One region of the Pseudomonas sp. Eqa60 genome, then DNA from elsewhere that is predicted to be linked to it. Evidence: predicted binding sites of a transcription regulator. Region 1 holds the regulator's gene; each other region holds the start of a gene.
What was found. The regulator FliA, encoded in region 1, starts transcription of late flagellar genes. The targets are predictions, from matches to a motif close to CTAAAGTTTNNNNNNNNNNNGCCGNTAA.
Positions count from the first base shown of each region.

Region 2: the regulator FliA is predicted to act here: its motif matches at 5,505-5,532, upstream of KI242_RS02515 (methyl-accepting chemotaxis protein).
Region 3: the regulator FliA is predicted to act here: its motif matches at 3,538-3,565, upstream of KI242_RS30580 (methyl-accepting chemotaxis protein).
Region 4: the regulator FliA is predicted to act here: its motif matches at 4,500-4,527, upstream of KI242_RS24455 (methyl-accepting chemotaxis protein).

Region 1 covers NZ_AP024342.1:1,928,466-1,935,930, forward strand. The annotation lists gene flhA (flagellar biosynthesis protein FlhA) at 1-122, shown strand, start outside; gene flhF (flagellar biosynthesis protein FlhF) at 134-1,456, shown strand; gene fleN (flagellar synthesis regulator FleN) at 1,575-2,405, shown strand; gene fliA (RNA polymerase sigma factor FliA) at 2,402-3,142, shown strand; gene KI242_RS08710 (chemotaxis response regulator CheY) at 3,308-3,679, shown strand; gene KI242_RS08715 (protein phosphatase CheZ) at 3,710-4,498, shown strand; gene KI242_RS08720 (chemotaxis protein CheA) at 4,511-6,808, shown strand; gene KI242_RS08725 (chemotaxis response regulator protein-glutamate methylesterase) at 6,856-7,465, shown strand, end outside.
Region 2 covers NZ_AP024342.1:559,516-566,980, forward strand. The annotation lists gene mscK (mechanosensitive channel MscK) at 1-1,841, opposite strand, end outside; gene KI242_RS02510 (potassium/proton antiporter) at 1,904-3,646, opposite strand; gene KI242_RS02515 (methyl-accepting chemotaxis protein) at 3,823-5,448, opposite strand; gene KI242_RS02520 (methyl-accepting chemotaxis protein) at 5,643-7,268, opposite strand.
Region 3 covers NZ_AP024342.1:6,714,188-6,721,652, reverse strand. The annotation lists gene KI242_RS30595 (bifunctional diguanylate cyclase/phosphodiesterase) at 1-992, shown strand, start outside; gene KI242_RS30590 (NorM family multidrug efflux MATE transporter) at 1,011-2,417, opposite strand; gene KI242_RS30585 (LysR substrate-binding domain-containing protein) at 2,568-3,488, shown strand; gene KI242_RS30580 (methyl-accepting chemotaxis protein) at 3,681-5,657, shown strand; gene KI242_RS30575 (phosphatidylinositol-specific phospholipase C domain-containing protein) at 5,777-6,745, shown strand; gene KI242_RS30570 (ABC transporter six-transmembrane domain-containing protein) at 6,749-7,465, opposite strand, start outside.
Region 4 covers NZ_AP024342.1:5,430,996-5,438,460, reverse strand. The annotation lists gene sbcB (exodeoxyribonuclease I) at 1-494, shown strand, start outside; gene mvaT (histone-like nucleoid-structuring protein MvaT) at 599-973, opposite strand; gene purU (formyltetrahydrofolate deformylase) at 1,319-2,167, shown strand; gene KI242_RS24460 (hypothetical protein) at 2,236-2,418, shown strand; gene KI242_RS24455 (methyl-accepting chemotaxis protein) at 2,459-4,348, opposite strand; gene KI242_RS24450 (helicase HerA-like domain-containing protein) at 4,542-6,029, shown strand; gene KI242_RS24445 (DciA family protein) at 6,044-6,499, opposite strand; gene secA (preprotein translocase subunit SecA) at 6,822-7,465, shown strand, end outside.

The DNA of each region.
Region 1 (7,465 bases):
TCCGCGCCATGCTCTCGCGGTTCGGCCGTCTCGCCGTCCCGGGTTTGCATGTGCTGGCGTACCAGGAAATTCCGGACAACAAGCAAGTGACCATCGTTGCGACAGTAGGGCCCAACGGCTGAGGTAGTGGGTTATGCAAGTTAAGCGTTTTTTCGCCGCCGATATGCGTCAGGCCATGAAACTGGTTCGTGATGAGTTGGGCGCTGAAGCCGCCATCATCGGCAACCGGCGGATCGCCGGCGGTGTCGAGCTGACGGCTGCGCTGGATTACAAGTTGTCGGCCTTGTCGCCACGGGTTCCGAACATGGAACTCGAGGACGAGCTGCGCAAGACCCAGTCGCGGATTGTCACCGCCCAGGCCGAACTAAGCCTGCGGGGCGAGGGCGACAGTGCCTCGATCACCAATCGCCAGCTGTTCGCCGGCCTGCCGTTGACCGCGGCCGAGCCCCTGATCGAGCCGACCCTGACCGAGCGTCCGCGCCCGGCGCCGGCTCCTGCAGCGCCACCTGCCGATACGCGGGCGCTGGACTCGATGCGTTTCGAGCTCAACGGTCTGCGCGAACTGCTGGAAGTGCAGCTCGGCTCCCTGGCCTGGAGCCAATTGCAGGGCAGCCGTCCGGAGCAGGCCAACCTCTGGCGTCGCCTGCAGCGCATCGGCCTGTCGGGCCCGCTGGCCCGCGACCTGCTGGCACTGATTACCGAAATCAACGAACCCCGTCAGGCCTGGCGCATGTTGCTGGCGCACCTGGCGCGAATGATCCAGACCCCGGAAGTCGAGCCTCTGGAAGAGGGCGGCGTGATCGCCATGGTCGGCCCGGCCGGCATGGGCAAGACCACCACCCTGGCCAAGCTGGCGGCGCGCTACGTGCTCAAGTACGGGGCGCAGAACATTGCCCTGGTGAGCATGGACAGCTACCGCATCGGCGCCCAGGAGCAGCTCAAGACCCTGGGGCGCATCCTCAATGTGTCGGTGACCCATGTGGACCCGGGCCAGTCCCTGGCCCAGGCACTGGATCCGCTGCTGCGCAAGCGCGTGGTGCTGATCGATACCGCCGGCCTGCAGGCCAGCGATCCGGCGTTGCGCATGCAACTGGAGAGCCTGGCCGGTCGTGGCATTCGTGCGAAGAACTATCTGGTACTGGCTACCACCAGCCAGAAACAGGTGCTGACCGCCGCCTACCACAGCTACAAACGCTGCGGCCTGGCCGGTTGCATCCTGACTAAACTTGATGAAACAGCCAGTCTTGGCGAAGTGCTGAGCCTGGCCATCAGTCATGAACTGCCGGTTGCCTATCTCACTGATGGTCCGCGGATTCCTGACGATCTGCACCTGCCTCGCCGGCATCAGCTGGTGAGTCGCGCGGTAAGCGTACAGATGCAGGAAGAACCCAGCGAGGAAGCCATGGCCGACATGTTCGCTGACCTTTACCACAGCCCGTCCAAACGGGTTGGCTGAGGTAATCATGAATAGATTGCAGTGTATCTACATCGATGGTCTGCCATGCATTGTTCCAATGGTGAACGCGCAGCCAGTTATGTGGCCCCGTCTAAGTAAGACAAGGTAAAGAAAGAACATGGGCAGCATGCATCCCGTACAGGTGATTGCGGTGACCGGCGGCAAAGGTGGCGTCGGCAAGACTAATGTGTCAGTGAACTTGTCCCTGGCTCTGGCTGAGCTCGGCCGGCGGGTCTTGCTGCTGGATGCCGACCTGGGACTGGCCAATGTCGATGTCCTGCTGGGCCTGACTCCCAAACATACCCTGGCCGACGTCATCGAGGGTCGTTGCGAACTGCGCGATGTGCTGCTCCAGGGGCCTGGAGGCATCCGCATCGTACCGGCCGCCTCGGGCACCCAGAGCATGGTGCACCTGAGCCCTGCGCAGCACGCTGGCCTGATCCAGGCCTTCAGCGATATCGGCGACAATCTCGATGTGCTGGTGATCGACACCGCTGCGGGTATTGGTGACTCGGTAGTCAGCTTTGTCCGCGCGGCCCAGGAAGTACTGCTGGTGGTGTGCGACGAGCCGACCTCGATCACGGACGCCTACGCGCTGATCAAGCTGCTCAACCGCGACTACGGCATGAACCGTTTCCGGGTCCTGGCCAACATGGCTCAGAGCCCTCAGGAAGGTCGCAACCTGTTTGCAAAATTGACCAAGGTCACGGATCGCTTCCTGGACGTGGCCTTACAATACGTCGGCGCAGTTCCCTACGACGAAAGCGTACGCAAGGCCGTGCAAAAGCAGCGTGCGGTCTATGAAGCCTTTCCTCGTTCGAAGTGTGCATTGGCGTTCAAGGCCATCGCGCAAAAAGTCGATACCTGGCCGTTGCCGGCGAACCCACGCGGGCATCTGGAGTTTTTTGTCGAGCGGCTAGTGCATCAAACAGCGGGACCGGTGCTATGACTGCCAGTGGCTACAACCTCTACAAGAAGTCGGCGCGTGACAGCCAGTACGAATTGATCGAGCGCTACGCGCCTCTGGTCAAGCGTATTGCCTATCACCTGCTGGCGCGGTTGCCGGCCAGTGTTCAGGTAGAAGACCTGATTCAGGCCGGGATGATCGGTTTGCTCGAAGTGTCGACCAAATACGACGCGAGCAAGGGGGCGAGTTTCGAAACCTACGCGGGTATCCGTATCCGTGGGGCGATGCTCGACGAGGTTCGTAAAGGCGACTGGGCGCCGCGTTCGGTGCACCGTAATACGCGCATGGTCAGTGATGCGATTCGCGCAATTGAAGCTAAAACCGGTCGTGACGCTAAAGATCATGAAGTTGCGGCCGAACTTCAATTGAGTCTCGACGATTATTACGGGATTTTGAACGACACCTTGGGCAGCCGCCTGTTCAGTTTCGACGACCTGTTGCAGGACGGCGAGCATGAAGGGCTGCATGAGGATGGCGCCAGTGCTCATCTCGAGCCGTCACGGGACCTGGAGGATGAACGCTTCCAGGCCGCGTTGGCGGATGCGATTGCCAATTTGCCGGAGCGCGAGCGACTGGTGTTGGCGCTGTACTACGACGAAGAGCTGAACCTCAAGGAGATCGGTGAGGTCCTGGGGGTCAGCGAATCGCGGGTCAGCCAGTTACACAGCCAGTGCGCAGCCCGTTTGCGGGGGCGTTTGGGGGAGTGGCGAGCGCGCTGACAGGCAGTGTGGGGACACTGCGTTCAGGACCGGTGAAGCAAGCGCTGCACCGGTCTTGCAGTATGTGCTCCATGCAGTCGTTGTGTGTTATGCCGGATTGATTGAATGGCGCGTTCAGGTGCTGGATGCGTTTAAGACTGCTTGGAGGTCGAATTGGACAAGAACATGAAAATCCTCATCGTTGATGACTTTTCAACGATGCGGCGGATCATTAAGAACCTGTTGCGTGATCTGGGATTCACCAACACGGTCGAGGCCGACGATGGCACTACCGCCATTCCGGTACTCAACAGCGGGAGCATCGACTTTCTGGTAACGGACTGGAACATGCCGGGCATGACCGGTATCGACCTGCTGCGCCACGTGCGCGCCGATGAAAAACTCAAGCACCTGCCGGTATTGATGGTGACTGCTGAAGCCAAGCGCGAGCAGATCATCGAAGCTGCCCAGGCCGGCGTAAACGGCTATGTCGTCAAACCATTCACGGCTCAGGCGTTGAAAGAGAAGATCGAAAAAATCTTCGAACGCATCGGTTGAGACGCGTAGCCATTCCGCCACGGGGGAGCTATGGAGCATAACGAATCTTCACTGGGCGACTTTGAGTCGACCCTGAAAAAACATGCGCTGGAACTGGTCGAGAGCCTTGAAAAGGGCCGGTTCGGCGAAGCGGTGCAATTGATCCATGAGCTCAATCAGACCCGTGACCGCGGCCTGTACCAGGAAGTGGGCAAGCTCACCCGCGAGCTGCATAGCGCGATCGTCAATTTCCAGATTGACCCGCACATGCCGCAAGCCGAGGAAGTTTCACAGATCACGGATGCCACTGAGCGCCTGTCCTATGTGGTCCGGCTGACGGAAGCCGCAGCCAACCGCACCATGGACCTGGTGGAGAGCAGCACCCCGCTGGTCAACGGCTTGAGCACTGAAGCCCAGGCCTTGAGCGCAGACTGGGGGCGCTTCATGCGGCGCGAGGTCGGCGCTGAAGAGTTTCGCGAGCTGGCGCGCCGGGTCGACAGTTTCCTGACGCGCAGCGAACAGGAAACCCGTACCGTTTCCGGCCACCTCAACGACATTCTGCTGGCGCAGGATTACCAGGACCTGACCGGTCAGGTGATCAAGCGTGTGACCCAGTTGGTCACGGAAGTCGAAAGCAATCTGCTCAAACTCGTCTTGATGGCCAGCCAGGTCGATCGTTTCGCCGGTATCGAACATGACCGTGAATCGATCCTCGCTGAAAAAGATCCGCAAAAACATCTCGCCAAGGGTGAAGGTCCGCAGATTCATGCCGATAAACGGGAAGACGTTATGTCCGGTCAGGACGATGTAGACGATTTGCTTTCCAGCCTTGGATTCTAGGAGCACCCATTAATGAGCTTCGGCGCCGATGAAGAGATCCTTCAGGATTTCCTGGTTGAGGCCGGCGAGATTCTAGAGCAACTGTCCGAACAACTGGTCGAGCTGGAAAGCCGGCCGGATGATGCGGATTTGCTCAATGCAATTTTTCGCGGTTTTCACACTGTTAAAGGGGGCGCCGGCTTCCTCCAGCTCAATGAGCTGGTGGAGTGCTGCCACATCGCCGAGAACGTCTTCGACATCCTGCGCAAGGGTGAGCGGCGAGTCGACTCGGAACTGATGGACGTGGTGCTTGAAGCTTTGGACGCGGTGAACGGCATGTTCAGCCAGGTCCGTGAGCGCACCGAAATCACCGCTGCCACACCGGAGTTGCTGGCGGCCCTGGCGCGCCTGGCCGAACCTGCCGGCGCCGAGCCTGCAGCACCTGCTGTGGAAGAGGTGGTTGAGCCGGTTGCCGAGCCTGTGGCTGAAGAAAGCCCGGCAGGGGACATCACCGATAACGAATTCGAGCTGTTGCTCGACTCGCTGAATGCCGCCAAGGCCGAAGCCGAAGCAGCGCCTGCCGCCGCACCTGCGGCCCAGGGCGAGCCGGCCAGCGATGAAATCACCGACGCGGAGTTCGAATCCCTGCTCGATCAGTTGCACGGCAAGGGCCAGTTCGCCCCGGATGCCGTGGCACCGGCCGCGGCCAGTGCCACCAGTGGTGCGGCTGGCGCAGGTGATGAGATCACCGACGATGAATTCGAAGCATTGCTGGACCAGTTGCATGGCAAGGGCAACTTCGCCGTGGAGGCCCTGGATTCGGCCGTGGCGGCGGCGCCTGCCGCTCCTGCCGCAGCCGCACCAAGCGCAGCCGCAGCCGGCAGCGACCTGATCACCGATCACGAATTCGAATCCCTGCTGGATGAGTTGCACGGCAAGGGCAAATTCTCCGAAACCCCGGGTGCGGCCAAGCCAGCCGCGGCCACTGCGGCTCCGGCTGCGGCGGCCACTGCTGCCGTCGCCAAGCCGGCGGCGAAGAAGCCCGAGCCCAAGGCCGAGGCGCCGAAAGCTGCCGCTGCTCCTGCTGCGGCCCCGGCCCCGGCCCCGGCCCCGGCTCGCGCCGCCGCTGCGGCCCCGCCGGCGGAAAAGCCTGCCAGCGAAGCGGAAACCACGGTGCGTGTCGATACCGCGCGCCTGGACGAAATCATGAACATGGTGGGCGAGCTGGTGCTGGTGCGTAACCGCCTGGTGCGCCTGGGCCTCAACAGCGGCGACGAAGCCATGTCCAAGGCCGTGTCGAACCTCGACGTGGTGACTGCCGACCTGCAGACCGCGGTGATGAAGACCCGCATGCAGCCGATCAAGAAGGTCTTCGGGCGCTTCCCGCGCCTGGTTCGCGACCTGGCCCGGCAGCTCAAGAAAGAGATCAACCTGGAGCTGGTGGGGGAAGAAACCGACCTCGACAAGAACCTGGTAGAAGCCCTGGCCGACCCGCTGGTGCACTTGGTGCGCAACGCGGTGGACCACGGCATCGAATCGCCGGAAGAGCGCGAAGCCTCGGGCAAGTCCCGTGGCGGCAAGGTGGTACTGGCGGCGGAACAGGAAGGCGACCACATCCTGCTGTCGATCTCCGATGACGGCAAGGGCATGGACCCGAACGTGTTGCGCGCCATCGCCGTCAAGCGCGGCGTGATGGACAAGGACGCCGCCGACCGCCTGAGCGATACCGAGTGCTACAACCTGATCTTTGCCCCGGGCTTCTCCACCAAGACCGAGATTTCCGATGTGTCCGGTCGCGGTGTGGGCATGGACGTGGTGAAGACCAAGATTTCCCAGCTCAATGGTTCGATCAACATCTATTCGACCAAGGGCCAGGGCTCGAAGATCGTCATCAAGGTGCCGTTGACCCTGGCGATCATGCCGACCCTGATGGTCATGCTCGGCAACCAGGCATTCGCTTTCCCGCTGGTCAACGTCAACGAGATCTTCCACCTCGACCTGTCGCGCACCAACGTGGTGGACGGCCAGGAAGTGGTGATCGTGCGCGACAAGGCGTTGCCCCTGTTCTACCTCAAACGCTGGCTGGTCAGTTCCGCCGCTCATGAAGAGCAGCGCGAGGGCCACGTAGTGATCCTTTCGGTGGGTACCCAGCGGATCGGCTTCGTCGTCGATCAACTGGTGGGCCAGGAAGAAGTGGTCATCAAGCCCTTGGGCAAAATGCTTCAGGGAACCCCGGGCATGTCCGGCGCCACCATTACCGGTGACGGCCGCATTGCTCTGATCCTCGATGTTCCGAGCATGCTCAAGCGTTACGCCGCACGGCGTATTTGATTCGGCGGGGAGGGGCGGTTGGCCTCGCCCCACCTAACGGAGTGTTTATGGCAGTCAAAGTCCTGGTGGTGGACGATTCGGGTTTTTTCCGCCGCCGCGTCTCGGAAATTCTTTCAGCGGATTCGAATATCCAGGTCGTCGGCACGGCGACCAATGGTAAAGAGGCGATCGATCAGGCCCTGGCGCTCAAGCCGGACGTGATCACCATGGACTACGAGATGCCGATGATGGATGGCATCACCGCAGTGCGGCACATCATGCAGCGCTGCCCGACGCCGGTCCTGATGTTCTCCTCCCTGACCCACGAAGGCGCCCGAGTGACCCTCGATGCGCTGGATGCCGGGGCGGTGGACTTTCTGCCGAAGAACTTCGAGGACATCTCGCGCAATCCCGAGAAGGTCAAGCAGTTGCTGTGCGAGAAGGTCCACAGTATCTCGCGCAGCAATCGGCGCTTCAGCAGCTACAGTGCTCCGGCACCGCAGCCGGCGAGTGCGCCGGCACCTGCTCCTTCGAGCTTCGCCAGTTCGCGCTCGCCAGCTCCCGCACCGGCTCCGGCCCGCGCAGCGGCGCCGGCGGCCAGTGCGAATTCGCCGGCCCCCAAGCGCAAGGCCTACAAGCTGGTGGCCATTGGTACGTCCACAGGCGGCCCGGTGGCGC
Region 2 (7,465 bases), 1.4 Mb from region 1:
ACCCAGCCCTGGAGGAATTCCACCTGGGGTTTTTCCCAGCGGAAATGCAGTTCCGCCACGCCGCCGGGGGCGAGGATCCGATAGGCGGTATAGAACACCAGCCAGGCCTGGGCGATCTGCAGCAGCGCGGCGCCGAGGTTGGCGTTCTGCCCACGGGCGTCGATCTGCAGGGCGTAGCCGCACAGGGCCAGGACCAGGGTCACCGGCATCGCCAGGAGGATGTTCACCAAGATCGCCAGTGGTGTGTGCCACTGGCTGTCGCGTTTGAAATGGCCGATGTCCTTGTGCACCTTGTTCAGGCGCGCATACAGGGCCTTGCGCCGCCACAGCAGGGCGCCGAACAGCAGCGCCAGGGGCAGGAACAGCAGTGGCCGCTGGGCCAGGCCGTCGGTCAGTTCGCTGAGGCTGGAGGCCCAGGGCAGGGTAGTGACCTGGCGCTCCAGGCGCACGGGGACGCTTTGCAGCCACTCGGCGTCCAGCGGCTTGTTGCTGGGGATCCAGAACATCTGCTCGTCGAGGGTCGCTCGCAGGCTCTGGGAGGTGCTGAGCAGCTGCTTCTGGTTCAACTGCAGGGTGATGGATTCATTGAGCAGCGCGCTCAGCTCGCGGTTCAGGCGTTCCAGCAGGTCGGCGCGGGTGATGGCGAGATCGATCAGGGTCCGGCGCAGTTGTGGCGTGACCTGTTCCGGGGGTTGGTTCTTGAGCAGGTTGTCGACGTAGGTGCTGGGGCTGCCCAGCAGCTCGCGCTGTTGATTGACTTCGAACTGATAGAGGCGGATGTCGGCGATTTCGTCCGCCAGGTCGCGGTCCAGTTTCAGGCGCGGCAGGGCCTGCTTCTGTTTATAGAGGATCTTCGACAGCAGCAGGCTGCCCTTGAGCACGTTGATCTGCTCGTCCAGGGCCGCATCGCTCTGGGTCACGCTGTCCAGCTGCTGCTTGGTCAGCAGGTTCTGCTGGGTCAGTTCGTTGAGGCGGTCGGTGCTTTTGAGCAGGTAGTCGGAGAGCCTGAGGTTGCTGGCGCTCTCGGTGGCCAGCAGGCTGCTGCTCCCGGCCTTCTGCGCCTCGATGGACTGCTGGGTCACGGTTTCCTGGGACTGGGCCAGGCGCTTCTGGTTGATCAGGGTCTGCAGGTCCTGGATTTCCTGCTCCAGGCGCGCGGTCTTTTCCATCAGCAGGTCATGCTGGCTACTGCCCAGATCCTGCAATTGGCTGTTGCCGGCCAGTTCCTGGCGGCGCAGGGGGATCAGCGCGTTGATCGCTGCCAGCTCGGCGTTGAGCAGGTTGCGCTGGTCGGCGCTGAGCAGCTTGCCGCCGTCCTTGCCGGATTTGAGTGCGGCGTTGATCTGCAGGATGCGCGTCTGGCTGCTGCTGATCTCCGCCTGGGCGCGCTCGGGGCGGGTCTGGGCGGTGATGTCCAGGGTATTGGCGTCGGCCAGGGCCTTTTGCAGGTCGCCCTGCAGGCTGGTGCGCTCGGTCAGCAGCTGTTCGAGCTGCGATACCGGCAACGAGCCGTAGCGCTGGATCACCGGGACCACTTTGCTGGCTTTCAGGCGGGCCAGTTCGCGCTGGTTTTCCGATGTCTGGCGCGGGGCATTGCTCAATTGCTGCTTGAGATCGCTCAGGCGCTGCTCATAGTTCTGCTTGTTGGCCAGCTGATTCAGGGTGTTCTGCAGCAGGGTCTGCAGGGCCTTCTGGTCGGCCTCCGGCAGTTTGCGCTCGGCGATCTTGTCCAGGCTCTGCTGGACCGCCTCGGCGCTGGGCGGGTCACCGCCCTGTACCGCGCCGACAGAGAGGCTCAGGCCCAGCAGGGCAACAGCGAAAAATTTACGCAGGATAGGCATAGAGGTCGGTCAAGCAAGTAGGAATAGGGGGCGCCATGCCGGGGGCTGACGCGTTCCGCAGTTTAGAGGAAGAGTCCGGGGCCGGGGCGACTTCCTTCGGGGAATCTGACGCCGACCTTGCCGATCTTGTTCCCGTCCATCACGGCCACGGTCCAGATGGTGTTGTTCCATTCCACCTGGTCGCCGACCACCGGTGCACCACCGACCTTCTGGGCGATGAAGGCGCCCAGCGGCATGTCTGCGTCCTGGCCGTCGAGCTTGAGCCCGTAGAGCGCCGAGACCGCGCCCAGCTGGGCATCGCCCTCGAGCACGAAGTCACCGAAGAAGCGCAGGTCCAGGCCGCGTTCCGGAGCCTGGCTGAAGAGTTTGCCCAGGGCCGGGAGGTTGTGTTCATGGCCGATCACGCACAGCAGATCGTCGGCTTCGAGCACCGTACTACCCGACGGATGGAGCAGTTGCTGGCCACGAAACAGTGCGGCGATGCGCGTGCCCTCGGGCATTTTCAGCTCCCGCAGGGCGGCGCCGATGCACCATTTCTCCGCCCCCAGGCGGTAGACGAACAGCTCCCACTCGCTGGTGACGTGGACCTCCAGGGCCGCCCGGGAGATCGGTGCCGGCTCCGGTGGAACCGTCACCTTCAGCCACTTGGCCACCCACGGCAGGCTGGTGCCCTGCACCAGCAGCGAGATCAGGACGATGAAGAACGCCAGGTTGAAGTACAGCTGGGCATTGGGCAGCCCGGCCATCAGCGGGAACACCGCGAGAATGATCGGTACCGCACCGCGCAGCCCGACCCAGGAAATGAAGGCCTTTTCCCGGCCATGGAAGGCCTTGAACGGCGCCAGGCCCACCAGCACCGACAGCGGTCGGGCGAACAGGATCATCCACAGCGCCAGGCCCAGGGCCGGCAGGGCGATGGGCAGCAAGTCGTGGGGGGTGACCAGCAGCCCCAGCACCAGGAACATGCCGATCTGTGCCAGCCAGGCCATGCCGTCGAGCATGTGCAGGATGCCGTGGCGGCTGCGTACCGGGCGGTTGCCGATCACCAGGCCGCACAGGTACACGGCGAGGAAGCCGCTGCCGTGCAGGGCGTTGGTCAGGGCGAACACCACCAGGCCGCCGGCCACCACCAGGATCGGGTACAGACCGGTGGCCAAGTGGATGCGGTTGACCAGTTGCAACATCAGCCAACCACCGCCCAGGCCGATCACCGCGCCGATGCCGAACTCGCGGATCAGGTCCGTCAGCAGGCTCCAGTGCAGGCCGGTGTGGCCGCTGGCGAGCATGTCGATCAGGGTCACGGTGAGGAACACCGCCATCGGGTCGTTGCTGCCGGATTCGATCTCCAGGCTGGCGGTGACCCGCTCGTTGAGGCCCTTGCCCCCCAGCAACGAGAACACCGCGGCGGCGTCGGTGGAACCGACGATGGCGCCGATCAGCAGGCCCTGGATCAGGTTGAGGTCGAACAGCCAGGCGGCTGCCATGCCGGTCAGGCCAGTGGTGATCAGCACCCCCACCGTGGCCAGGGACAGCGCCGGCCACAGGGCCACGCGGAAACTCGCGACCCGGGTACGCAGGCCGCCGTCCAGCAGGATCACGGCCAGGGCCAGGTTGCCCACCAGGTAGGCGGTCGGGTAGTTGTCGAAGATGATGCCGCCGCCGTCCACCCCGGCGGTCATGCCCACGGCCAGGATGATCACCAGGATCGGGATGCCCAGGCGCGATGAAAGTGAACTCACCAGAATGCTCGCACCTACCAGCAACGCGCCGATCAAGAACAGGCTGTTGATGGTCGTCGCATTCAAAGGCAGTACTCCAGGGCGAAAAAGGCGGGCGCAGGCTGACCATGCAGTCTGCGTGCCAGCGATTCTAACCTGTTGAAATACGCCACTGTCAAAAAGCTTTTGGCGACAGTGGCGGATTCCCCAGGTGCGAATTCCGGCGCCGTTTTACCGGCGCCATCCAGGGCTGGCGGGGTGTTTCAGAGGCGGAAGCGGGCAACCATGCCGTTGAGGTCCACGGCCAGGCGCGACAGCTCGTTGCTGGCTGCACTGGTCTGGTTGGCACCGGTGGAGGACTGCACCGACAAGTCGCGGATGTTCACCAGGTTGCGGTCCACTTCCCGGGCCACCTGGGCCTGTTCTTCAGCGGCGCTGGCGATCACCAGGTTGCGTTCGTTGATCTCGATGATGGCGCTGTTGATGGTGTCCAGGGACAGGCCGGCACCCCGGGCGATATTCAGGGTCGATTCGGCACGTTCGGTGCTGTTGCGCATGGAATCCACGGCGTGCTCGGTGCCGCTCTGGATGCTGCCGATCATGCGTTCGATTTCGCTGGTGGACTGCTGGGTGCGGTGGGCCAGGGCGCGGACTTCGTCGGCGACCACGGCAAAACCGCGACCGGCCTCACCGGCACGGGCGGCCTCGATGGCGGCATTGAGGGCCAGCAGGTTGGTCTGGTCGGCCAGGCCGCGAATCACGTCCAGCACCTTGCCGATGTCCCGGGACTCGTTGGCCAGGTCGCCGATCAGGCTGGCGGTGCCCTGCACATCGGAACTCATGCGCTCGATGGCCGACACGGTTTCCTGCACCAGGTCGCGGCCGTCGCCGGCGGAGGCGGTGGCATTCTTCGAGGCTTCGGAGGTGCTCACCGCGTTGCGCGCCACTTCTTCCACGGCGCTGGTCATTTCATTGACCGCGGTGGCGGCCTGTTCGATCTCGTTGTTCTGCTGGGTCAGGCCGCGGGCGCTTTCCTCGGTGACGCTGTTGAGCTCTTCGGCCGCCGAAGCCAACTGGGTGGCGGAACCGGAGATGCGCTGCAGGGTGTCGCGCAGTTTTTCCTGCATCTTGGCCATGGCCTGCAACAGGCGCCCGGCCTCGTCACTGCCATCGACCTTGATCGGCCGGGTCAGGTTGCCCTCGGCGATTTCCTCGGCGGCGCCCAGGGCGTTGGCGATGGGCTGGGTGATGCTGCGGGTCAGCAGCCAGGCGAAGAGGAAGGTCAGGCCAGTAGCCAGCACCAGCAGCGCCACCACCAGGTTGAAGGCCGAGGAGTACTGCTCGGCGGCTTGCTGGTTGGTGTCCACGGTCTGCTGGGTGTTGATCTCCAGCAAGCGGTTGAGCACGGTGTTCATGGCTTCGGAGTTGTTCAGCAGTTCGGTATTGAGCAAGTTGCGCAGCTCATCCACCTGATTGTTGCGCGACAGGCTCTTCATCCGCTCTTCGATCTGCCGGTACTGGCCCAGCAGTTGGAGGTACTGCTCGTAGGCGGATTTTTCTTCCGGGCTGGTGATGAATTTTTCGTAGATGACCTGGGCGGCGCGGATCTGCTGGTTGCGCATTTCCAGCAGTTCGATGGTCTTTTGCTGCACGTCCGGCTCACGGTTCACCAGCAAGCGGTAGGACAGCACCCGCAGGCGCAGGGTCAACTGGGTGAATTCGTCGAGGCTCTTGATGCTTGGCACGCTGCTCGACGTGATGTCTTCGGCGGCGCCGCGGATCTTGCTCATCTGGTTCAGGGCGAACACCCCGAGGATCAGCATCAAGCCGCCGATCATGGCGAAGCCGAGGAAGGCCCGCGGAGCGATATTCATATTACGAAGGGACATGGTAGGTACCAAAAAGGGCGCATCCGTGCGGGGCTTGAGACTGACTCTACCGTGACTTATCGGTCGTACGACTAAAGTCTTGAGTCTCGCCGTGGATTAAGCCTGTCCGGTACCTGCCTGCTGGGGTGCCTTGAACGCCACCCTCACCAGCCCCCACCGCTCAACGGCGGGAGCTGGAGCAGGGCGCAAGGGCTTCAGAGCTTGAATCGGGTGACCAGGTTGTTCAGGTCGACCGCCAGGCGTGACAGCTCGCTGCTGGCGGCCTGGGTCTGGTTGGCACCGGTGGTGGACTGTACCGACAGGTCGCGGATGTTCACCAGGTTGCGGTCCACTTCACGGGCCACCTGGGCCTGTTCTTCAGCGGCGCTGGCGATCACCAGGTTGCGTTCGTTGATTTCGCTGATGGCGCTGTTGATGGTGTCCAGGGACTGGCCGGCCCCCCGGGCGATGCTCAGGGTCGATTCGGCGCGTTCGGTGCTGTTGCGCATGGAGTCCACGGCGTGCTCGGTGCCGCTCTGGATGCTGCCGATCATGCGTTCGATTTCGCTGGTGGACTGCTGGGTGCGGTGGGCCAGGGCGCGGACTTCGTCGGCGACCACGGCAAAACCGCGACCGGCCTCACCGGCCCGGGCAGCCTCGATGGCGGCATTGAGGGCCAGCAGGTTGGTCTGGTCGGCCAGGCCGCGAATCACGTCCAGTACCTTGCCGATGTCCCGGGACTCGTTGGCCAGGTCGCCGATCAGGCTGGCGGTGCCTTGCACGTCGGAGCTCATGCGCTCGATGGCCGACACGGTTTCGCGCACCAGGTCGCGGCCGTCGCCGGCGGAAGTGGTGGCGCTCTTCGAGGCTTCGGAGGTGCTCACCGCATTGCGCGCCACTTCCTCCACGGCGCTGGTCATTTCATTGACCGCGGTGGCGGCCTGTTCGATCTCGTTGTTCTGCTGGGTCAGGCCGCGGGCGCCTTCCTCGGTGACGCTGTTGAGCTCTTCGGCCGCCGACGCCAACTGATGGGCGGAGCCGGAAATACTCTGCAGGGTGTCGCGCAGCTTTTCCTGCATCGTGACCATGGCTTGCAGCAGGCGCCCGGCTTCGTCGCTGCCATCGACCGTGATGGGGCGGGTCAGGTTGCCTTCGGCGATCTCTTCGGCGGCCCTCAGGGCATTGGCGATGGGCTGGGTGATGCTGCGGATCAGGCGCCAGGCGAACAGCAGGGTCAGGGCGCTGGCCAGCACCAGCAGCCCCACCACCAGATTGAAGGCTCTGCGGTACTGAGCGGCAGCATCATCGTCGGCGACGGTGGCGTAATGGCTGTTGATCTCCACCAGTTGGTTGAGGACCGCGTTGATCTTTTCGGCGCTGTCCATCAGGTCGGTATTGAGCAGTTGTTGCATGGCCTCAAGCTGGTTGTTGTGCGACAGCTCGATCAGTTGGCTCTCCAACTGCCGGTGGTGGCTCAGCAGCGTGCCGTATTGCTCGTAGGCAAGGCGCTCCTCGGGGCTGCTGATGAGCTTCAGGTACTGGGCCCGGGCTTCTTCGATCTTCTGGTTGCGCTGGTCGATGGCATCCAGGGTCTGCTGCTGGGCCTGGGGTTCGCGGTTGAGCAGCAGCCGGTAGGCCTGGACCCGTTGGCGCAGGCTGAGCTGGGTGAATTCATCGACGCTCTTGATGCTCGGGATGGTGTCCTGGCTCATGCGCTCGGTGGCTGAGCGGATCTTGCCCATCTGATTCAGGGCGAACACCCCGAGAAACAGCATCAGGCAGCCGATCAGGGCAAATCCGAGGAAAGCCCTCGGGGCAATATTCAGGGAGCGCAGGGACATGGACATTACCTCGGGTGAGCGCTTTATTGCGCTGGCAGGATCAGGGACGTACCTGTCTATCGCGTTGAACAATGGCTTCTTGAACCGGCGGATGCAGTTTCAGAAATTTCTTATGCGTAACTGGGAAAGTTCATAAAAGTCCGAGACTCCGACGAGGCGTCAGGAACCGGAGCGCAGAATGACAGTCTCTAACAGCT
Region 3 (7,465 bases), 2.2 Mb from region 1:
CCATGGCCGAGCCCTATTGGGTCGATGGCGAAAGCCTGCTGATCGGCTGCAGCCTGGGGATTGCCCATGCCCGGGCCAATGCCGGCGCCGACCCGCTGATGTGGCATGCACACATCGCCATGCAACAGGCCAAGAGCACCCAGGGCTGCACCTTTCATATCTTCAACGAGCGGATCAATCGCAACGCTCGCAGCCTGGCCGACCTGGAAAGCGAACTGCGCCGGGCCCTGCGCCGCGACGAACTGGAGCTGCACTACCAGCCCCGGCTGAACCTGCATGACGGCAAGATCGTGGGCCTCGAAGCCCTGGTGCGCTGGCGCCATGGCGAGCGCGGCCTGTTGCCGCCCAGCGAGTTCGTGCCCCTGGCCGAGCAGAGCGGGCTGATCGTGCCTCTGGGCTACTGGGTGATTTCCCGTGCGCTGCGGGACATGCAGGCCCTGCGTGAACGCGGCCTGCCGCCGTTGCACATGGCGGTGAACCTGTCGTTCCGCCAGTTCCAGGACAGCCAACTGCTCTCGACCCTGAGCCGCCTGATTGCCGAGCGCGGAGTCGAGGCCCAGTGGCTGGAATTCGAATTGACCGAGACCGCAGTGATGCGCCGCAGTGACCTGGTGAAGCAGACCATGGATGCCCTGGGGCGCCTGGGAGTGCGTTTCTCCCTGGACGATTTCGGTACCGGCTTCTCTTCCTTCGTCCACCTCAACAGCCTGCCCATTACCCTGCTCAAGGTGGACAAGAGCTTTGTCGGCGGCATGGAGCAGCGCGAAGAGAACCGCAAGCTGGTCCACGCCATGATCAACCTGGCCCATAACCTGAACCTGAATGTGGTGGCCGAAGGCGTGGAGACGGCGGAACAGCTGGCCTTGCTGCGGGGCTTTGGTTGCGACCAGGCCCAGGGCTATCTGATCAGCAAGCCGCTGCCCCTGGCGGAACTGATGGACTATCTGACCTTCGGCAGCAGCCAGCAGGCGCTGCAGGAAGGGACGGTTTAAACCGGCGCCGGTTCGGGCTCAATCCGCCTGGCCGGCCTGGAGAGTCATGGCCGGCACGGGCGGCTCACGCCGGATCATGCGGCGCATCCGCCACTCGAATGCCAGGGTCAGGCTGATGGCCGCACACGCCAGCCCCAGGGCCAGGCCCCACCAGACACCGGTCGGCCCCCAGCCCAGGGTGAAGGCCATCAGCCAGGCCGAAGGTGCGCCAATCAGCCAGTAGCAGCCCAGGCCCACCAGGAAGGTGGTCTTGGCATCCTTGAGGCCACGGATCGCGCCCATGGCAATGGTCTGGGTGCCGTCGAACAGCTCGAACCAGGCGGCCACCGCCAGCAGGCTCACGGCCAGCCGGATCACCTCGGCGAAGGCCGGGTCGTTGTGGTCGAGGAACAGCCCGATCAGTTGGTTCGGCAGCAGCCAGAAGATCATGGCGAACCCCAGCATCGCCACCGCGCCAAAGGCGATGCCCACGCGCCCGGCCAATCGTGCATCGAGCAATTGCCCGGCGCCGTAATGCTGGCCGATGCGCATGGTGATGGCGTAGGAAATCCCCGCCGGCACCATGAACGCCACCGAGACGATCTGCAGGGCGATCTGGTGCGCTGCCAGTTGCGTGCTGCCCATGGTGCCCATGCACAGGGCGGCGAAGGCAAACAGCCCGACTTCCACCGCGTAGGTGCCGCCGATGGGCAGGCCCAGGCGCCACAGCTCCCGCAGGTAATGGGTGTTCAGCCGGGATAGGCCCTGGCGCAGCGGGTAGGCGGCGTAGGCCGGGTGGCGCTTGATGTGCCAGGCCAGGGCCACGGCCATGCAGTTGGCGACGATGGCGGTCACCAGGCCAATGCCCACCAGGCCGAGCTTGGGCAGGCCGAACATGCCGGTGATCAGCGCGTAGTTGAGGAGGAAGTTGGCCACGGTGCCGCCCAGGCTGATGACCATCACCGGCGTGGCCCGGCCGATGGCGCTGGTGAAGCCGCGCAGGGCCATGAAACTCAGGTAGCCGGGCAGGGCGAACGGCAGGATCAGCAGGAACTGGCCGGCGGCGTGGACGTTGCTTTCGGTCTGGCCGAACAGCAACAGCAGCGGCTTGAGGTTCCACAGCAGCAGGCCGGCCACCAGGGCCATCAGCCAGGCCAGCCAGAGCCCGGCCTGGGTCAGGCGCGCTGCGCCCTCGATGTCGCCAGCGCCCTGGCGGATTGCTACCAGTGTGCCCACCGCGGCAATCACGCCGATGCAGAAGATTGATACGAAGGAGTAGCTGGCCGCACCCAGGCCGCCGCCGGCCAGGGCCTCGGGGCTCAGGCGGGCCATCATCAGGGTGTCGGTGAGGACCATCAGCATGTGCGCCAGCTGCGAGGCGATCAGCGGCCCCGCCAGCCGCAGGATGGCCCAGAGTTCGGTACGTGCTGGATGCTGCATGGTCATCAGGCTCGATCAGGAGAAAGTCCGGGAGAGCGCTGATTCTCGGCGCTCTTGGCCCATAGCACAAAGGGATAAAAACGATTGCTGGCATGATTAAAACTCATGCGAAGCACTTTCTGGTAGCGTGGCCCTGTCCCGTCCTGGAGTGCCTGCATGTCCCGTCGTCTTCCTCCGCTGTATGCCCTGCGCGCCTTCGAGGCAGCGGCCCGGCACAGCTCGTTCACCCGGGCAGCCGAAGAGCTGTCGATCACCCAGAGTGCGGTCAGCCGGCATATCCGGACCCTGGAGGATCACTTCGCTTGCCGGCTGTTCCAGCGCAGCGGGCGCAACTTGCAACTGACCGAGGCGGCGCGCTTGCTGCTGCCGGGGATACGCGAGGGCTTCGGTGCCCTGGAACGGGCCTGCAATACCCTGCGTGCCGAAGATGACATCTTGCGCATGAAGGCGCCCTCGACCCTGACCATGCGCTGGCTGTTGGCGCGACTCAGCCGCTTCCGCCATTTGCAGCCGGGCAATGAGGTGCAGCTCACCAGTGCCTGGATGGACGTGGACTCGGTGGACTTCAACCAGGAGCCCTTCGACTGCGCGGTGCTGCTGAGCAATGGCCACTTCCCCCCGGACTGGGAGGCCAGCTACCTGTTTCCCGAACTGCTGATTCCGGTGGGCGCGCCGAACCTGCTCAATGATCAGCCCTGGGACGTGGCGCGCCTGGCCGCCACCGAGCTGTTGCACCCGACCCCGGACCGCCGCGACTGGCGCAGTTGGCTGGAGCACATGGGCCTGACCGACCAGGTGTCCCTCAAGGGCGGGCAGGTGTTCGACACCCTGGAGCTGGGGATGATTGCCGCTGCGCGGGGTTATGGCGTGTCCATGGGGGACTTGCTGATGGTGGCCGAGGATGTGGCCCAGGGTCGCTTGAGCCTGCCCTGGCCGACAGCGGTGGCCAGTGGCCTGAACTACTATCTGGTGTGGCCCAGGACCCGGCCCGGAGGCGAGCGTTTGCGGCGCCTCAGCGACTTCCTTCAGGGCGAGGTCCAGGCCATGCAACTGCCCGCCGTAGAGCGCCTGGGCTGAAACGTTGCAGTACCCGGCTGGCGGGGCGTGCAAATATCCCTGCAAAGCGCTCAAGTATTGGCTTGTGCCGCCGAATCCATGGGTTATGGAACCAGCGTTCAGGAAGGTCCTAACTGATTAAAAATCTTAGAATTATGACTGCCGAGGGTGCTGACCGATCAGGATGATCCGCCTTCTCGGCAAGGAGCCATCATGTCCCAACCCCGTGCCCGCATAGCCTCTCAGCTAGGGCTCGCCCTTGCCTTGATACTCGCCCTGGTGATCAGCGGCAGCACCCTGTTCGCCTTGCGTTCGCTGGACTCGGCGAACCTCGACACCCGAGAGGAACACCTGGCCAGTGAAGCCCGCCTGCTGGCCGATCAGCTCAACACGTTCCACGGCAGCCTGCGCGAGAGCACCCAGCGCCTCAGCGGCCTGTTCGAAAACCGCTTCAGCAGCGGCCTGAGCCTGCATCCGGAACAACCGGTGAGCGTGGCCGGGGTGCAGACCCCGGGATTGCACCTGGGGGATGTGGTGCTGAACAACAACTTCGCCGAAGTCGACCAGTTCAAGCAGATGACCGCCGGTGTGGCGACCTTGTTCGTGCGCAGTGGCGATGACTTCGTGCGGGTCAGTACCTCCCTGAGCAAGCAGGATGGCAGCCGCGCCATCGGCACCTTGCTCGACCATGCCCACCCGGCCTATCAGAAACTCATGGCGGGCCAGGGTTATGTGGGCCGGGCCTTGCTCTTCGAACGCTTCTACATGACCCAGTACACCCCGGTGCTGGACCGCAGCGGCAAGGTCATCGCGGTGCTGTTTGTCGGCTTCGATTACACCGATGCGCAAAATGCCCAGTTCGCCAACCTCAAGCGCTTCCGCATCGGCCAGAGCGGCTCCCTGGCCCTGCTCGACGAGCAGAACAAGTGGCTGGTGCCACCGGCCGGCGTGCAGGCGCCGGAGCAGGCGGCGCAGGTCATGGCGCAAGCGGCCAAGGAGCCGGGCAAGGGGCGTTTCTGGAGTGATCAGGGCGAAGACTTCTACAGCCTGGCAGTGCCGTTCGAGGGGGGCCCCTGGTCGGTGGTGGCGAGCATGCCCAAGGCAGAGATCCGCGCGGTGACCTGGAGCGTTGGTATTCGGCTGGTGATCGGCAGCCTGCTGGCCATGCTGCTGGCGGTGGGCGCTACGGTCTGGCTGCTGCGCAGCAAGCTGGCACCGCTGAGCGACCTGGTGCGCCAGGCCCAGGCCCTGGGCGGCGGTGACCTGAGCGCACGGCTGAACGTTGCCAGCCATGACGAAATCGGCCAGTTGGCCCGCAGCTTCAACCAGATGGGCGAAGCCCTGTCGACCATGGTCGAGCACATCCGCCGCTCTGCCGCCGAGGTCAATGGCCGGGCCCAGGTGCTGTCCGGCTTGTCCAGCGGTGCATATGAAGGCATGGAGCAGCAGTCCGGCGAGATCACCAGCATGGCCGGGGCGGTGGAGGAGTTCAGCGCCACCTCGCTGAACATCGCCGACAACATGGGCAGTACCCAGCGCCTGGCCCAGGAAAACGCCCAGCAGACCCATATTGGCCGCACCTCCATGCAAGAGGCCTCGTCTTCCCTGGAACAGATCGCCGGAGCCCTCAACAGCACGGCCACGGTGATCAACACCCTGGGCCAGCGCTCCCAGGAGATCGGAGGAATTGTCGGAGTGATCACCGCGATTGCCGACCAGACCAACCTGCTGGCCCTGAATGCCGCTATCGAGGCCGCCCGGGCCGGTGAGCAGGGCCGCGGTTTTGCCGTGGTGGCGGATGAGGTACGCAACCTGGCCTCGCGTACCCGTGAAGCCACGGATGAAATCTCCCAGATGATCAACAGCATCCAGCAGGAAACCGGCCACGCCATCCAGACCATGGAGCAGGGCAACCGCCTGATGCAGGAAGGCCTGTCGCGCAACGCCGACGTGGCCTCGGCCCTGGCCCTGATCGACGAGCAGAGCCGCAGCGCCGGCGAGCAGTTTGCCGCCATCACTACCGCGACCCAGGAGCAGAGCAGCACCGCCACGGTACTCAGCAGCAATCTGCAGAGCATTGCCCAGGCCAACAGCGAGCAGCGTGAAGTGGTGTCCAACCTGGCGGTCACTGCCCGTGAGCTGGAAACCCTGGCCGCGGACCTGCGCCAGGAAGTCGATCGCTTCCGCTGACGGCTGCCGCCTCGCCCCTCAATCCGGGTTGGGGGGCGAAAGTTGCAATGAGGCTTGATTCGACTAAAACAGATGAGCAGTGGTTTGCCCCAAGGACCTCCCTTTCAGCAGGAGCTGGCATGACTCATCTTTCCCGTTTCGTCCCCCGCGCCCTGGCGCTGTCGGCACTCTTGCTCAGCCCGGCGGCGTTCAGCCAGGAAAGCCCGGCGTTCATCGCCCCGGCTACCTGGAATACCCCGTTCAACGGCATCGCCCAGGTGGCCTGTCACAACTGCTACGAGAAGCAATACGCAAGCACCTTCAGCAGCGTGCTCGACAGTGTGCGCACCCTGGAACTGGACTTCTGGGACCAGCGCGATGCGGTGACCGGCGGCTCGCCCCGGCACTGGTTCGTGCGGCACAACCCCGGCACCCTGTTCCAGTCCGGCAACGACAACAATTGCACGGGCGATGGCACCGGCAAGAACGATCTCGAAGCCTGCCTCAACGACGTCAAGAACTGGAGCGACAACCACCCCGGGCACTTTCCCATCACGGTGATCCTCGACAAGAAGCAGGGCTGGTCGAAGGAAAGCTCGGGGCGCACGCCCAAGGATTTCGATGAGCTGGTGACCCGGGTCTTCCAGGGCAAGCTCTATACCCCCCAGGACCTGGCCACGCACATCGGCAGCAGCGCAAGCGCCTTGCAGGGCAACCTCAAGGGCAAGTCCTGGCCCACCGCCAGCCAGCTTCAGGGCAAGGTCCTGCTGGTGCTCAACCACTCGGAAAACCAGAAGCTCTCGCAGTACGCCGAGGCCCGGACTTCCAGCGCCAAGGTGTTCATCTCGCCGGTGACCAATGGCCAGAACGATGTCAGCGGCAAGGTCAGTGGCATGTCCGGCCAGTCGTCCGGCTACGTGGCCATGAACAACATGTCCAAGGGCGACAAGAAGTGGGCGGCCCAGGCCTTTGCCTACAGCCATGTGGGCCGGGTCTGGGGCGATGACGGGGTGTCGTTCGCCCAGCACATCAGCGAGAAGGTCAACCTCTCGGCCTACTACAAGTTCGCCGAGCAGAACTCCGGCGGCTATCGCATCCGGCCGTTCTGAGCTTCACCGGGGTTCGGTCGGTTCACCGAGCCCCGGGTCCACGCGCTTGCCGATGTCCCGCAGGCGCGCCAGTTGATCGACCATGGTCGGTGCTTCATCGACGCTGCTGACAAAGGTCCACAGGTAGGTCATCACCGCATACACATGGCCGGCCTTGATCTCGGGCGACAGCGCCAACTGGCTGATGGCAATGACGAACAGCACCGCTGCCACAGCGCCAAGGAACAGATAGGCCGCGGCTTCCCGATCCGAGAGCCCGATGCGCAGCCGCGACAGCAGGCGATAGTGACGCTGCAGCGAGACCGCGCCGACCCTGGCCACCAGGCCGATTTCCTTTTCCAGCCGGTTATTCAGGCGTTCGTGCAGTTGCTGGTTGCGCCGGGCAAAACGTGGCAGCAGGGTCATGCACAGCAACAGCGCCGTGAGGCAGGCGAGGCCGATCCAGGGTTCGATCACCAGCAGCATCACTGCCGCCCCGACGATCGACACCAGGGCCGTGGCGATGGTCGGCACGTGCTTTTCGAAGAAGTCGACGAACTCCCGGGCCAGCACCACCCGCGCCGCGGCGGTGGAGGTGTCCTGCTGTTGCAGGCGCTGGTTGAGAATCACCGGCACCGCCAGGTCCGCGTAGATGCGGGTGAAGGTACGGGTGTCCACCGCGCGCCGCGCCGCGCCCACTACCCAGAAGCCCAGCACCACCAGGGCATAGATCAGCGCATG
Region 4 (7,465 bases), 3.4 Mb from region 1:
AGCGGCTGCACTTGGACATGGAGCTATATCAGCGTCGGGCTGTGGCCTTGAGCGAAGCTCAAGAAGTTTGGCAGGATAAACTTTCGGTGATTTATGGGCCGGATGAATTTGCCGCAAGCGATGACCCGGAGCAACAGTTGTACGACGGTTTTATTGGTGACCGTGACCGGCGTTTGTGTGAGCAAGTACGTGAGGCTGACCCGTTGCACTTGGCCCAGCAACAATGGCCATTCGATGATGAGCGCTTGCCGGAATTACTCTTTCGCTACCGTGCCCGCAACTTTCCAGAAACATTGAACAAAGCCGAGCAAGAACGTTGGCTGGTTTTTTGTCAGCAGCGTTTGCTAGATCCGCAACTCGGTGCTCCCAATACCCTGGAAAGTTTCCGGCAAGGGATTGAGCAATCGTTGTTAAGTGCGGACCCGGTGCAGCGTCAGGTTCTGGATCAATGGCAGGACTATGTGCAGGCCCTGACGAGGCGCCTGGCTCTTTGAGCAGCGGCCCCGCTCCTTGAGCGGGTTGCCAGGGCATAAAAAAACGCCAGCATGCTGGCGTTTTCTCTGTAGGGCTGCAAAGCCCGGGCGCTCAACGGAGAGGCTTAGCCCAGCAGGGTGGCCCAGCCTTCTACCACGTCGCCGCCCCACTTGGCTTTCCACTCTTTCAGAGTTTTGTGGTTGCCACCTTTGGTTTCGATGACTTCGCCGTTGTGCGGGTTCTTGTACTGTTTAACTTTACGGGCGCGCTTGGTGCCGGTGGTTTTAACCGCGGCGCGAGGTGCTTTAACTTTCGAGTCCGGATCCAGCAGGGCGATGATGTCGCGCAGGGATTTGGAGTACTCGCCCATCAGGCTGCGCAGTTTGCCTTCGAACTCCAGTTCGGCTTTCAGTTTGTCGTCTTGGGACAGGTTCTTCAAACGCGCTTGCAGTTCTTTGATGGCTTCTTCAGTGGCACGGTATTCGTTGATCAGGGACATGAGGACTACCTTATTGAGCGCTGAGTGGCTGGGTGACAGTGTCGCAATAATAGTCAGGGAGTTTGAGCAAGTAAACATAATACCGCTGTTTTATTCGTCTCTCTTAGTGTGTTTAGGCGTAAAAGACATTTCGCTATTTAATAGGTTGATGCATTCGGGCCGGTTATTCACAAACTAGTTAAGCACTATTTACAAGTGCCATTACGGCGCCTGGAGTAGCGGCCGCTAAGCCGGGCCGGAGCGGCCCTTGGTGATCTGCCCGGGGCGCTGGATGCAATGAATACTGCAGTTTTGTCGCGCAATCGCTAGAATGGCGACCTTTGCGAAGTTCTGGAGTTTCCCCCCATGCGCACCTTTCGGTTGGTGATTTCTTGCCCTGACCGCGTTGGCATCGTTGCCAAAGTCAGTAACTTTCTAGCCTCCCACAACGGTTGGATCACCGAAGCGAGCCACCACTCGGACAATCTCAGTGGCTGGTTTTTCATGCGCCACGAGATTCGTGCCGATTCACTGCCCTTTGGCCTGGAGGCTTTTCGCGAGGCCTTTGCGCCGATCGCCGAAGAGTTCTCGATGGACTGGCGCATTACCGATACCGCCGAGAAAAAGCGCGTGGTACTGATGGCCAGCCGCGAATCCCACTGCCTGGCCGACTTGCTGCACCGCTGGCACAGCGATGAGCTGGATTGCCAGATCGCCTGCGTGATTTCCAACCACGATGATCTGCGCAGCATGGTCGAGTGGCACGGCATTCCTTATTACCACGTGCCGGTCAACCCGCAGGACAAGGAGCCGGCCTTCGCCGAGGTGTCGCGCCTGGTCAAGCAGCACGACGCCGAAGTGGTGGTGCTGGCGCGCTACATGCAGATCCTGCCGCCGGAGCTGTGCAGCGAGTACGCGCACAAGGTGATCAACATCCACCACAGCTTCCTGCCATCCTTTGTCGGTGCCAAGCCTTACCATCAGGCCTCGCTGCGCGGTGTGAAGCTGATCGGCGCAACCTGCCACTACGTCACCGAGGAACTGGACGCCGGTCCTATCATCGAGCAGGACGTGGTGCGGGTCAGCCACAGCGACAGCATCGAGGACATGGTGCGTTTCGGTCGTGACGTGGAGAAAATGGTCCTGGCCCGCGGCCTGCGCTATCACCTGGAAGACCGTGTGCTGGTGCACGGCAACAAGACTGTGGTGTTCTGATTGAAAAAAAACCAGGCGCGGGGGTTCAATACCCCGCTCCTGGTTTTGCACCTCACGAGGTCAGCCCGATGACCGATCCACTGGATAAAGCCACGTCCAAGGCACCCGCCACCCTCGGCGAAGGTTGCCTGAGCCGTTATGACCCCGATGAGTTGAGCCCTGACGACGGCACCGATTTTCCCGATGCCGCGCAGTTGTGGGAGCAATTGCAGCAGGAACCCCAGGCGCCATCCCGGCCCAAGCCTGCTTGAGCCTGCCGCCGGCTAGCCGGCGACAGGGCGTTGGGCGCTTTCAGATCCTGAAACTGCCCACCAGTTGCTTCAAGCGTGCTGCCTGCTGCTCCAGATCGGAGCAGGCCCGCAAGGTGGCCTGGAGGTTTTCCACGCCTTCCTGATTCAGCGTATTGATCTCGGTAATGTCCATATTGATGGACTCCACCACCGAGGTCTGCTCTTCGGTCGCCGTGGCCACCGACTGGTTCATGCCGTCAATCTCGCCTATGCGCTGGGTCACGCTGTTGAGTCGTTCCCCGGCCTGGTTGGCGATTTCCACGCTGTCCTGGCTGTGGCGCTGGCTGTTGCTCATGGTGCTCACCGATTCGCGAGCGCCCACTTGCAGCTCCTCGATCATGCCCTGCACTTGCTGCGCCGACTCCTGGGTGCGGTGCGCCAGGTTGCGCACTTCATCGGCAACCACGGCAAAGCCGCGTCCTGCCTCGCCGGCCCGGGCCGCTTCGATGGCTGCGTTGAGGGCCAGCAGGTTGGTCTGCTGGGAAATGCTGGTGATCACTTCGAGGATCTGCCCGATGTTCACGGTCTTGCTGTTGAGGGTTTCGATGTTGCTGCTGGAGGCGCTGATCATGTCCGACAGTTGGTTCATCGCCTGGATGCTGCGATCCACCACTTGCTGGCCGTCTTCGGCGAGGTTGCGCGCATCGCTGGCCTGTTGCGAAGCCTGGGCGGCATTGCGGGCGATTTCCTGGGCGGCGGCCCCGAGCTGATTGATGGCGGCGGCCACGCTGTTGGTGCGGCTGGCCTGCTCGTCGGAGTTGAGCATCGACGAGTTGGAGGCGCTGACCACGCGCAGGGCGACTTCGTTGACGTGCTCGGTGGCCGAGGACACTTCGCGGATCGAGCCGTGGATGCGTTCGACGAAACGGTTGAAGGCGGTGCCGAGGATGCCGAACTCGTCCTGGTTATGGATGTTCAGGCGTCGAGTCAGGTCGCCTTCGCCATCGGCGATGTCCTGCATGGCCCGGGTCATCACGTGCAGCGGCTGCATCAGCAGGCGGATCAGCAGGCCCAGCAGGGCAATGGTCAGGGCCACGGCCGTCAGGGTGGCGATGATCGCCGAGGTGCGGAACTCGCTGAGCATGGCGAAAGCCTTGTCCTTGTCCACGGACAGGCCGATGTACCAGTTCACCGAGGACAGGCCCTTGATCTGGGTGAAGGTGACAATGCGCGGCTTGCCATCGACAGTGATCTCGCTGAGTTCACTGCTGATCTTGGGGGTGTCCTGGGGGTAGACGTCCTTGAGGGTCTTCATCACCAGGTTCTTGTCCGGGTGCACCAGGATCTTGCCGTCGGCGCTGATCAGGAAGGCGTAGCCCATGCCGTCAAAGTCCAGGGCATTGATGCTGTCGGTGATTACTTGCAGGCTCAGATCGCCGCCGACCACACCGATCCTCTGGCCGGCCTTGATCACGCTGTCGACGATGGAGATCACCAACTGGCCGGACGCCAGGTCGATATAGGGTTCGGTCAGGGCCGAGCCGCTGCTGCTCTCGGCACTCTTGTACCAGGGGCGGGCGCGAGGATCGTAGCCATCCGGCATCTTGCTGTTGGGACGGATGATGAAGGTGCCGTCATTGTTGCCCAGGTAGGCCCCCATGAAGGTCGAGCTGACGGATTTCTGTTCCAGCAGGTTGCTGACATTCGCAGGGTCCGTGTTGAGGGCCACCGACTGGGAGATGTTCTCGATCAGCAGGGCGCGACCGGCGAGCCAGGTCTGAATATTTTTTGCCGTGACGTCGCCCATTTCCTGAAGATAGTTGTCCAGATCATCACGAATGGCGTTGCGTTGCAGGTAATCGTTGTAGAGCGTGAATAGTGCAAATGCAGCTATGACGATCAGCGAGGCGGCAAGCAGGATCTTGTGGCTGAAGCGCAGATTTTTGTTCATGGCTTGGGGTGTCCGCTAAGGTCTTTGAGTCCAGGGCATCGGGTTGGAAAAACGCACAGAAGGGCGGTGTTATAAGTAAGCTGATATCTCCATCTATCCCAAGGGAATTACCTGACCTTTATTTCAGATACTTCTGATCCATCATTTATTCATATCGACCGTGTAAGGCCAAAGATTAACCAGGGGTGACAAAATGCCTGACTCATCGCAACTCGTAATCGGTGCCGGCCTCGATGGCCTGCCGATCGCCCAGGCCATGCGCCTGGCCAACCGCCACGGTCTGGTGGCGGGCGCCACGGGCACCGGCAAGACCGTCACCCTGCAGCGCCTGGCAGAAGCCTTCAGTGATGCCGGGGTAGCGGTATTTGCCGCAGACATCAAAGGCGACCTCTGTGGGCTGGGGGCTGCGGGCAACCCCCAGGGCAAGGTTGCCGAGCGGATCGCCGGCATGCCCTGGCTCAAGCATCAACCACAGGCCTATCCGGTGACCCTGTGGGATATCCATGGGCAAAGCGGTCATCCTCTGCGCACCACCCTGAGCGAAATGGGCCCGCTGCTGCTGGGCAGTTTGCTGGAACTCACCGACAGCCAGCAGTCGGCGCTGTATGCGGCGTTCAAGGTGGCTGATCGCGAAGGCCTGTTGCTGCTCGACCTGAAGGACCTCAAGGCGCTGCTCAACCACCTCAAGGACAACCCGCAGCTGCTCGGGGACGATGCTGCGTTGATGACTACCGGCTCAAGCCAGGCGCTGTTGCGGCGCCTGGCGACCCTGGAGCAGCAGGGCGCCGAAGCACTGTTCGGTGAGCCGGCGTTGCAGCTGGAGGACATTCTGCAGCCGGCCGCCGATGGTCGTGGGCGGATTCATCTGCTCGATGCCAGCCGCCTGGTGCATGAGGCGCCGAAAGTCTATGCGACCTTCCTTTTATGGCTGCTGGCCGAGCTGTTCGAGCAACTGCCGGAGCGGGGCGATGCGGAAAAACCGCTGCTGGCGCTGTTCTTCGACGAAGCGCACCTGCTGTTCGCCGGTACTCCCAAGGCCTTGCAGGACCGGCTGGAGCAGGTGGTGCGGCTGATTCGTTCCAAAGGTGTGGGGGTGTATTTCGTTACCCAGTCGCCCGGGGACCTGCCGGACAATGTCCTGGCTCAATTGGGATTGCGTATCCAGCATGGCTTGCGGGCCTTTACTGCCAAGGAACAGAAGTCCCTGCGCGCCGTGGCGGATGGTTTCCGTCCCAACCCCGCCTTCGATGCGCTGGCGGTACTGACCGAGCTGGGCATCGGCGAAGCGCTGGTGGGCACCTTGCAGGACAAGGGCACGCCAGAAATGGTCCAGCGGGTACTGGTGGCGCCGCCGCAGTCGCGGATCGGGCCGCTGACCGAGGCCGAGCGCCAGGCCCTGATCGCCAGTTCGCCGCTGCTGGGGCGCTATGACAAACCGATCGACCGCGAATCAGCCTATGAAGTGTTGCTGGGGCGCAAGGAGTTGGCACCGCAGGATCAGCAGCCTTCTGGCAAAGCAGCGGCTGAAGAGCCCAGCCTGGCCGACCGGGCGGGTGAGTTCCTTGGCACGGCTGCCGGGCAGGCATTGAAGTCGGCCATGCGCCAGGCGGCTAATCAATTGGGACGGCAACTGGTGCGGGGCTTGATGGGTTCCCTGCTCGGCGGCAGCAAGCGGCGCTGAAGTACAGGCTTGAGTCAGCCCCGCGGTTTGGCGTGGCTGGCCAGGCGCTCCAGGGCCGCGCGCAGGTTGGGATCGGTGATGCCCTCTGCGGTGGCCTGGATGGTTTCAGCGGCGTTGTTCGACAGGTCCATGGTGTGTCCCGCGGCCCCTTGCTGGACCGTCGGCGGCTGGACCTTGAACAGGATGCGCGTCAGGTTGCTGAACTCGTTGAACTCCAGCAATTGACGTTGCAGGCGCTTTTGCTGATAGCGCAGGCGCGTTGCCCAGTGCCCGTCGGTGACGATCAGCAGCAGGCTGCCTTCACGCCAGGAAGCAACGTGGCAATGTTCGCGAGCGGCCGGCTGCAGCTGGCTTTCCAGCAGGCGCTGCAGATGTGCCAGGCGCTGGGCGTGGCCGAGTATGGCTTTCAGAGGCTTGGCTTCGCGAAGAAGAACGGCGGGAGCGCGTGCCGTAAGGGGGCGAAATGCCATGATCAGAAACCTGAAGTTACAGAGGCGCCATGGTAGCAGAAAGCGCCCGCCACGCCGGTGCCATCGCTTGTTCGTACTTTGATCAATTTCTAGTTCTTTGCTGATCGTAATCATTAACTTCTGTGGTCAATGGGCTTGAAGTTCAGCGAAAAGCCCTTATTTTAGGTGAGCCCCGTCACAGCGCTGTGCCAGCATCGTGGAATAACGCCACTTTCCTCACCATCGTTTCCGGGTAGAATGCTCGTTCGCATGCGGCCATGAGGGCTGCTCGGGCGACTCACGGGGCCGCCCTCCAACCCTATGTGTGGAAGATCCTGCCGATATGTTTGCGCCTTTGTTAAAGAAACTTTTTGGAAGCAAGAACGAGCGTGAAGTCAAACGCATGCTCAAGACGGTACAGATCGTCAATGCCTTCGAAGAGCAAATGGTGGCCCTTTCGGACGATCAATTGCGTGCCAAGACTGCCGAGTTCAAGGCCCGTATCGCCAAGGGTGAAACCCTCGACAAACTGCTTCCCGAAGCCTTCGCGGTCGCCCGTGAAGCCGGTAAGCGGATCATGGGAATGCGCCACTTCGATGTGCAGCTGATCGGCGGCATGACCTTGCATGAAGGCAAGATCGCCGAGATGCGCACCGGTGAGGGCAAGACTCTGGTAGCGACCCTGGGTGTGTACCTCAATGCGCTGTCCGGCAAGGGCGTGCACGTGGTGACCGTGAACGACTACCTGGCTCGCCGCGACGCCAACTGGATGCGCCCGCTGTACGAATTCCTCGGCCTGAGCGTCGGCGTGGTCACGCCGTTCCAGCCGCCTGAAGAGAAACGTGCTGCTTACGCCGCCGACATCACCTACGGCACCAACAACGAATTCGGTTTCGACTACCTGCGCGACAACATGGCTTTCAGCATGGAAGACAAGTTCCAGCGCGAGCTCAATTTTGCCGTGATCGACGAAGTCGACTCGATCCT